3 regions of the Promicromonospora sp. NPDC023987 genome follow, and region 3 is predicted to be linked to each of the others. Evidence: riboswitches for the same ligand, from Rfam matches in the RefSeq annotation. Region 3 holds a riboswitch; each other region holds the start of a gene.
What was found. A riboswitch is a leader RNA that binds a small molecule or an ion and turns the genes downstream of it on or off. The one in region 3 is predicted to bind cyclic di-AMP.

Region 1 (2,195 bases), on a different contig from region 3:
ACCGATGTCCGGCACCGTCACCTGCTCCGCCTGCATGGCGGCCACGCTCTGCTCGCTCAGCACCCGCGTGCCGCCCGGCGCAAGTCCCCCGGCCAGGTGCATCCCCGCGAAGGTGACCAGGTCACGCGGGCGCATGGCGAGCATCGACCCCGCCGCCGCGTTGGACCGTGCCAGCGCCCAGACGGGCGCCGCCGTCCAGTTGCCGTCCGGGCCCTGGACGTGACCCACCGCCGCCCGGTGCAGGATCGCCTCGTACGGGCTGGGCGCCACGTGCGTCAGGCCCAGCGGCTCGGCCAGGAGCTCGGTCAGCGCCCGGTCGTACGGCACCTTGTGCACCACCTCGACCAGGCGCCCCAGCAACGCGAAGCCCGCGTTGTTGTAGGAGAACATCGCGCCCGGCGCGAAGAGCTGCGGCAGGCCGTGCAGCTCCGCCAAGTACTTGCCGATCGCGTCGTCGCCGCGGCCCGTGTCCGTGAACACGTCGCCCTCGAACCCGGCCGTGTGGCACAGCAGCTGGCGGGTGGTGATGGCGGCGCTCGCGGCGTCGTCCGCCACCCGGAACTCCGGGAGGTACGTGCGCAGCGGGAGGTCGAGGTCGAGCGTGCCGTCGTCCACCGCCCGCATCAGCAGGGACGTGGTCCACAGCTTGGTGACGGACCCGATCTGGAACACGGAGTCCGTGGTCGCCCCGACCCCGGTCGTCGTGCTGAGCACGCCCGCCGCCGCATCGACGACCTCGCCGTCGACCAGCACCGCGACACCCGCGCCCGGGACCTGATGGCGGGCGACCAAGTCGGCAAAGTGATCGTCAAGCCAGGTCGAGACCGAGTCGAGAGATGTCATGCCGTCAGGCTATGGAAAGCCCCGCACGTGGTGTTCGTCCTGCCGGACAAGGAGGCGAGGGGCCAGTTGTGCGGGCCGACGAACCGCGGTTGGCCGCCGAAAACGGGATAGACGAGTGACGTATCTCATGCGGACAATCCGGTCAAGTGGAACCGGTGCAGCCCAGGAAGCCGTGATGCGATTGTGACTTCGGTGGCGATCAGGGTTACGGTCGCTCCCGGTTCGCGGGAAAGCCGCGACCACTCGAGGTGGACGCCGAGCCCTGTCACCGCCGCGAGATCTGCTCCGAAACAGATGACAGGGACGGGGGAACCACGAATGCGGGCACCATCGGTGCCCTTGGGGTGAAGCCGCACAGCACGACGCGGCCGGGTCATTCTCCGATCCGAATCCGACAGCTCACCTCGTAGGCGCAGGGAGAACCGCTGTGACTACACGCACGCCCGGGCGCCATCGTGCTGCCCACCCGCCCATCACCCCGCTGACGCCGATCTCGCGCGCCGCCGCACGCGGCATCTCCGCGACCGCCCGACGTGGCGCGGTCGTCGCCGCCGGATCAGGCCTCGTCGTCTCGCTGCTCGGGGTCCCGGCGAACGCCGCCCCGATGAAGGAACCCGGCACGACCACGGCAGAGCTCGAGACCGTCCGGGACGCGGTGCAGGACGCCGCGCAGAAGTCGACCGGCGCAGAGGTCACCACCGCCGCGCTGACCACGGCGTCGGTGGACACCGCCCCCGCCGTGCGGGTCGCCGCCGACAGCGAGTTCACGCTCGAGACCGGCACCATCAAGGTGACGCCGGCCCCCGAGCCGGAGCCCGTGCCCGAGCCTGAGCCTGAGCCCGAGCCGGTCGTCGAGAAGGCCGCCGAGCCCGTGAAGGACGTCGTCGAGAAGGCCGCCCCGGCCGCCGCCAACGACATCGTCTCCATCGCCCGGCAGTACATCGGCGTGCCGTACGTCTGGGCGGGTTCGACGCCCGCAGGCTTCGACTGCTCCGGGTTCACGGCGTACGTCTACGCCCAGATCGGCGTCACGCTGCCGCACTCCTCCACTGAGCAGCGCTACGCGGGCACCGAGGTCTCGGCTGCCGAGGCGCAGCCGGGCGACCTCATCTGGAGCCCCGGCCACATCTCCATCTACGCGGGTGGCGACAAGCAGATCGAGGCGCCGGTTCCCGGCCAGACGGTCCACGAGTCGCAGATCTGGCAGGACAACCCGGTCTTCATCCGCGTCGGCTGAACCGACCCGGACAGCGGCTGAGCCGGAGGCTCCGCCGTCAGCTCCACCACGAAGGGCCCGCACCGACACGGTGCGGGTCCTTCGTGCTTTGTCCCACACTCTCGCCGCCGGGCCC
Region 2 (2,195 bases), on a different contig from region 3:
GAAGCCGGCGATCACGAGCTGGCCGGGCCGACGCCGCAGTGCCGCACCCCGCCCGCCCTCACGACCCGCGGGGCTGCTGAACCGCATCTGGCTACCGTCGGCTTTCGTTCGTCGTACGTCACGGTCGTGTACCGGCGCCGCCTGACGCCCGGCCGCTACGTTAGCCCGTCATCGACGCGGGAACGCGGAAGGCGCCGCCTCCGGCGCCGGGCGGAAACCCGGCGCGGAGGCGGCGCCTCGCGGTGAACTGCTGGTCCTACGGCTCAGGCCCTGCGGCTTGGCCCTACGGCTCAGGCTCTACTCGTATCGTCTGAGCCTGCGGTTCCGCTCCGGGCGCGTGCCTCGTACCTCGGCCCACACCCTGCGCTGCACCTACGGCTCAGGCCCTACTCGTATCGTCTGAGCCTGCGGTTCCGCTCCGGGCGCGTGCCTCGTACCTCGGCCCACACCCTGCGCTGCACCTACGGCTCAGACGACGCGGATGAACGTCGGGCTGTTCTGCCACATCTCGGTGTAGCGCACCGGCATGCCAGCGGCCCAGGCCTCGATGATCATGCCGTCGCCCGCGTAGAGGGCCACGTGGCCGGGCGTCCAGACGATGTCGCCGGGCTCCGGGTAGGTCACCTGGTAGCCGGAGCTGAGCATCGCACCGGACGAGTGCGGCAGGTTCACGCCGAGCTGCGCGTACACGTACTGGATCAGGCCGGAGCAGTCCATGCCCTCGGCCGGCGAGTTACCGCCCAGCACGTAGGTGATGCCGAGGTAGTTGAAGGCGATGTTGATGGCCTGCTGGCCGACCGGGACCGGGTCCGGAGCGTCGACCGAGACGACGGCAGGGCCTTCGTCCCCCTTGCTGCCCTTCTTACCGTCCGACGAGGTACCCAGGGCTTCCATCTCGGTCGGCATCTTTGCATCGGCCGGGACGGTCACGGTGGGGGCGTTCACGACGGCCTGCTTGGCGACCGCGGTGAGGGAGTTGAGGTCGACCGAGTTGAGCTTCGCGGTCTTCACGTCGGTCTTGAGGTCCATCGCCGGGGCCGCGTGGGCCGTCGTCGCGATGGTCGAGATCAGAACGCCACCTGCAGCTGCGGCGATGGCGCCACGGCGGGCGACGGTGCCGGCGTTCTCCGTGGCGGTACGAGCAAGAATGGTCAGCGGTGTCATGGCCGGCCGGCTGTCACGATGCCGGCCGCGAATGGAGTTCGTCACCTAATGTCTCCTGTACCGCCTGCGAGGTCAGCTGTCGGGTTCGGGTAGGAGTACACACCCGGCCGCACGGCTACTGGGGGGTTCCGTCCGGCTTCACCCCGAGGACGACGATGTCGCTGTCGCCCGGGAAGTGGGTCCCCCGCTCCTGTCTCGAACGTCTGGTCGTGAACCGGTGACAGGATTCGGCGTCCGGCGCACGGCTCCACCGTTGCGGGGGAGCAGAAGTCAAAGTACACACGTTCACGGGAAAAGTCACGATCGGGTTACGCATTACGGTCTGACCCAACGAAGACGCAGATTTACGTCGTTCCGGTCTTCAGCGGTTATGACCGACATCACACACATCCGCTACCGTTCGGCCGCATGTCCGAAAGTGCGTACCGCGTCTCCCCCTGGTGGGTGCTTCTCATCAGTGCCGTCGCATGGTGGGTCGGTGGCTTCTTGCCCTGGCTTCTTCAGGCGTTATACGTGGTCACCGGCATTTCGGAGGCTGCGACAGCGGCCGGTGGAGGCTTTCTGCCCCTGCCGTTCGTCGCCGACGACGCGGTGGTCGGGCTGGCCGTCATGGCCCTGTTCGGCGGTCTCCTCGGCGGGGTCGCGGCCGGTCTGCCGGCGTCGGCGAGAGCGGGGGCCGGCGCTGCGCTCACAGGCACCCTCGTGGCCATGGCGGCCACGGTCGGAGTCTCCTGGTGGCTCTCGATGCGGGGGAGTGTGCCCGGCGACGCCGTGCCGCTCGGGATGGTCGTCATCACCGGGGTCGCCGGGGCGGTCGGGCTCGCGGCCGGCCTCCTGACGGTCCTCGGACCGGCAGCCCTGCGCGGTCTGACGCTCGCTCTGCCGGTGGTGCTCCTCGACGGCTGGCTCTGGGGGCTGCTCCCGGGGAACCTGGTGTCCCCCACCGGCACCTGGTGGATCTTCGCGGTGGCGCTCGGCATCGCGTTCGGTCTCGCCGTGGACACGAAGCCCATCGAGCTCCTGGGCTGGCT
Region 3 (2,195 bases):
GGAGGGTGACGCGAGAAGAGGTCAGCCCGTCACCCGGATGAACACCGGGTTGTTCTGCCACATCTCGCCGTACTGCACGGGAGTGCCCTGCTGCTGGGCCTCCACGACCGTGCCGTTGCCCGCGTAGAGGGCGACGTGACCCGGCGTCCACACGATGTCGCCCGGCTGGGCCTCCGCGGCGGAGACCTGGTACCCGACGGTCGACATCGCGCTCGAGCTGTGCGGGAGGCTCACCCCGAGCTTGCCGTAGACGTACTGGATGAGCCCGGAGCAGTCGAAGCCGCTGGGGGAGGCTCCGCCCCACACGTAGGGCACGCCCACGTACTCGAGGGCCAGGTTGACGGCCTGCTGGCCGAGGCCGGAGGCGTCGGCGGCGGCTGCGGCCTCTGCCTCCGCGGCGGCCTCGGCTGCGGCGGCTGCCTCGGCCTCTGCCTTGGCCTTCGCCTCTGCTTCGGCCTTGGCGCGCGCCTCGGCCTCCGCCTTCGCCTTGGCCTCGGCGATGCCGGCCTCGGTCTCGGCGTAGGGCGTCACCGACACCCGTCCGCGCTCGGCCCAGAAGTCGGCGTCCTGCGTGACCTTGACCTTGGTGACCAGGTTCTCGGCGAAGCCGGACCGGGTCGTGGAGTCGACGGTGTTGCTGACCGGCGTCGCACCCGCGAGCGTGGTCTGCGTGTGCGTCTCGGCGGGAGCGGTGTGGGCGGTCTGGGTGAAGACCGACGCCAGCATGCCGGACGTGACGACCGCGATGGCGCCGGTGCGGGCGGCATTCTCGGCGGCGGTCTGGGTCAGTGCGGTGAAGGGGGTGAGCGCGGGGCCGTCGGCGCGGTGCCTGCCTCGGCTGCTGGAACGGTTTGCCTGGTCGTCCGCCCAGTCATGGGTACGGTCGGTGAGTACGGTCACCAGTGATCTCCTCGGACGCCTACGAAGTGAGCTGTCGGGTTCGGATGGGGAGAGCGATCACCCGGCCTCGCAAGGAGGCTTCACCCCAAGGACACTCACGTGCCCGGCCTACTTGGTTCCCCCGCCCCTGTCACGTCGTAGCTGCTCAGATCCGGTGACAGGGCTCGGCGTCCGGACCAGGACCCCACCGTTACTGGCGAGGTGTCATGACCGTACCCGCCCGTCGCGCAAATGTCACGATTAGGTCACATACCAACTTGTGATGGAACCTCCCTGGTAATCAGTGCCCCATGGGACTATGACGTGCATGCCTGATTCCCCGCGTTCCCGGTACGACGTCGTCGTCATCGGCGGAGGTCACAACGGCCTCACCGCCGCGGCCTACGCGGCCCGTGGCGGCCGCTCCGTCCTGGTGCTCGAACGAGCCGACCACGTGGGCGGCGCGGCCGTCTCGGCCCGCCCGTTCGCCGGCGTGGACGCGCGGCTGTCGCGCTACTCCTACCTCGTCTCGCTCCTGCCGCGCCAGGTGATCGAGGAGCTCGGGCTCCCCATCACCCTCAAGCGCCGGCGCTGGTCCTCCTACACACCGGTGGCCGACGGCGGCCTGCTCGTCGACAGCCAGGACGACGCCGCCACGCGCGCCTCGTTCCGTCACCTCACCGGGTCGGACGCCGACTTCGAGGCGTGGGGACGCTTCTACGCCATGACCGCCGAGGTGGCCCGCCGGCTCGCGCCGACGCTCACCGAGCCGCTGCTCCCGCGCTCGGTGGTCCGCGACCGGGTGGTCGACGGCGTGGGGGAGGCGGCCTGGCGCGCCCTCTTCGAGGAGCCCCTCGGCGACGTGCTGCGGCGCACCTTCGCCGACGACGTCGTGCGCGGCGTCGCGGCCACCGACGGCCTGATCGGCACCTTCGCCGACGTCGACGAGCCGTCCCTGCGGCAGAACCGCTGCCTTCTCTACCACGTCATCGGTAACGGGACCGGCGACTGGGACGTGCCGGTGGGTGGCATGGGCGCCGTCTCGGGCGCACTGCACGACGCCGCCGTGGCCGCCGGCGCGACGATCGTCACCTCGGCGACCGTCACCGCCGTCGACCCGGGTTCCTCGGGCGCGGAGGTCGCGTGGACCGACGCCGACGGGCGGGTCCGTGGCGCGACCGCCGGGCACGTCCTCGCCGGGTGCGCTCCTGCCGAGCTGGAGCGCCTGCTGGGCGGCGAGGCGCCGGAGCCCGGCCCCGAGGGCGCACAGCTCAAGGTCAACATGCTGCTCACGCGCCTGCCCCGGCTGCGCGACG

Region 1: it holds a riboswitch for cyclic di-AMP, as region 3 does, so the genes downstream of both, AB0F40_RS18100 (NlpC/P60 family protein) here and AB0F40_RS00850 (C40 family peptidase) in region 3, are expected to answer to the same signal.
Region 2: it holds a riboswitch for cyclic di-AMP, as region 3 does, so the genes downstream of both, AB0F40_RS24370 (C40 family peptidase) here and AB0F40_RS00850 (C40 family peptidase) in region 3, are expected to answer to the same signal.

What each region holds. Positions count from the first base shown of each region.
Region 1 is NZ_JBEZZF010000042.1:34,382-36,576, forward strand. It holds gene AB0F40_RS18095 (serine hydrolase domain-containing protein) at 1-843, opposite strand, end outside; cyclic di-AMP (ydaO/yuaA leader) riboswitch at 1,117-1,268, shown strand; gene AB0F40_RS18100 (NlpC/P60 family protein) at 1,271-2,080, shown strand.
Region 2 is NZ_JBEZZF010000082.1:16,888-19,082, reverse strand. It holds gene AB0F40_RS24375 (potassium transporter TrkG) at 1-87, opposite strand, end outside; gene AB0F40_RS24370 (C40 family peptidase) at 469-1,209, opposite strand; cyclic di-AMP (ydaO/yuaA leader) riboswitch at 1,211-1,407, opposite strand; gene AB0F40_RS24365 (hypothetical protein) at 1,678-2,195, shown strand, end outside.
Region 3 is NZ_JBEZZF010000001.1:182,636-184,830, reverse strand. It holds gene AB0F40_RS00850 (C40 family peptidase) at 22-900, opposite strand; cyclic di-AMP (ydaO/yuaA leader) riboswitch at 901-1,080, opposite strand; gene AB0F40_RS00845 (NAD(P)/FAD-dependent oxidoreductase) at 1,208-2,195, shown strand, end outside.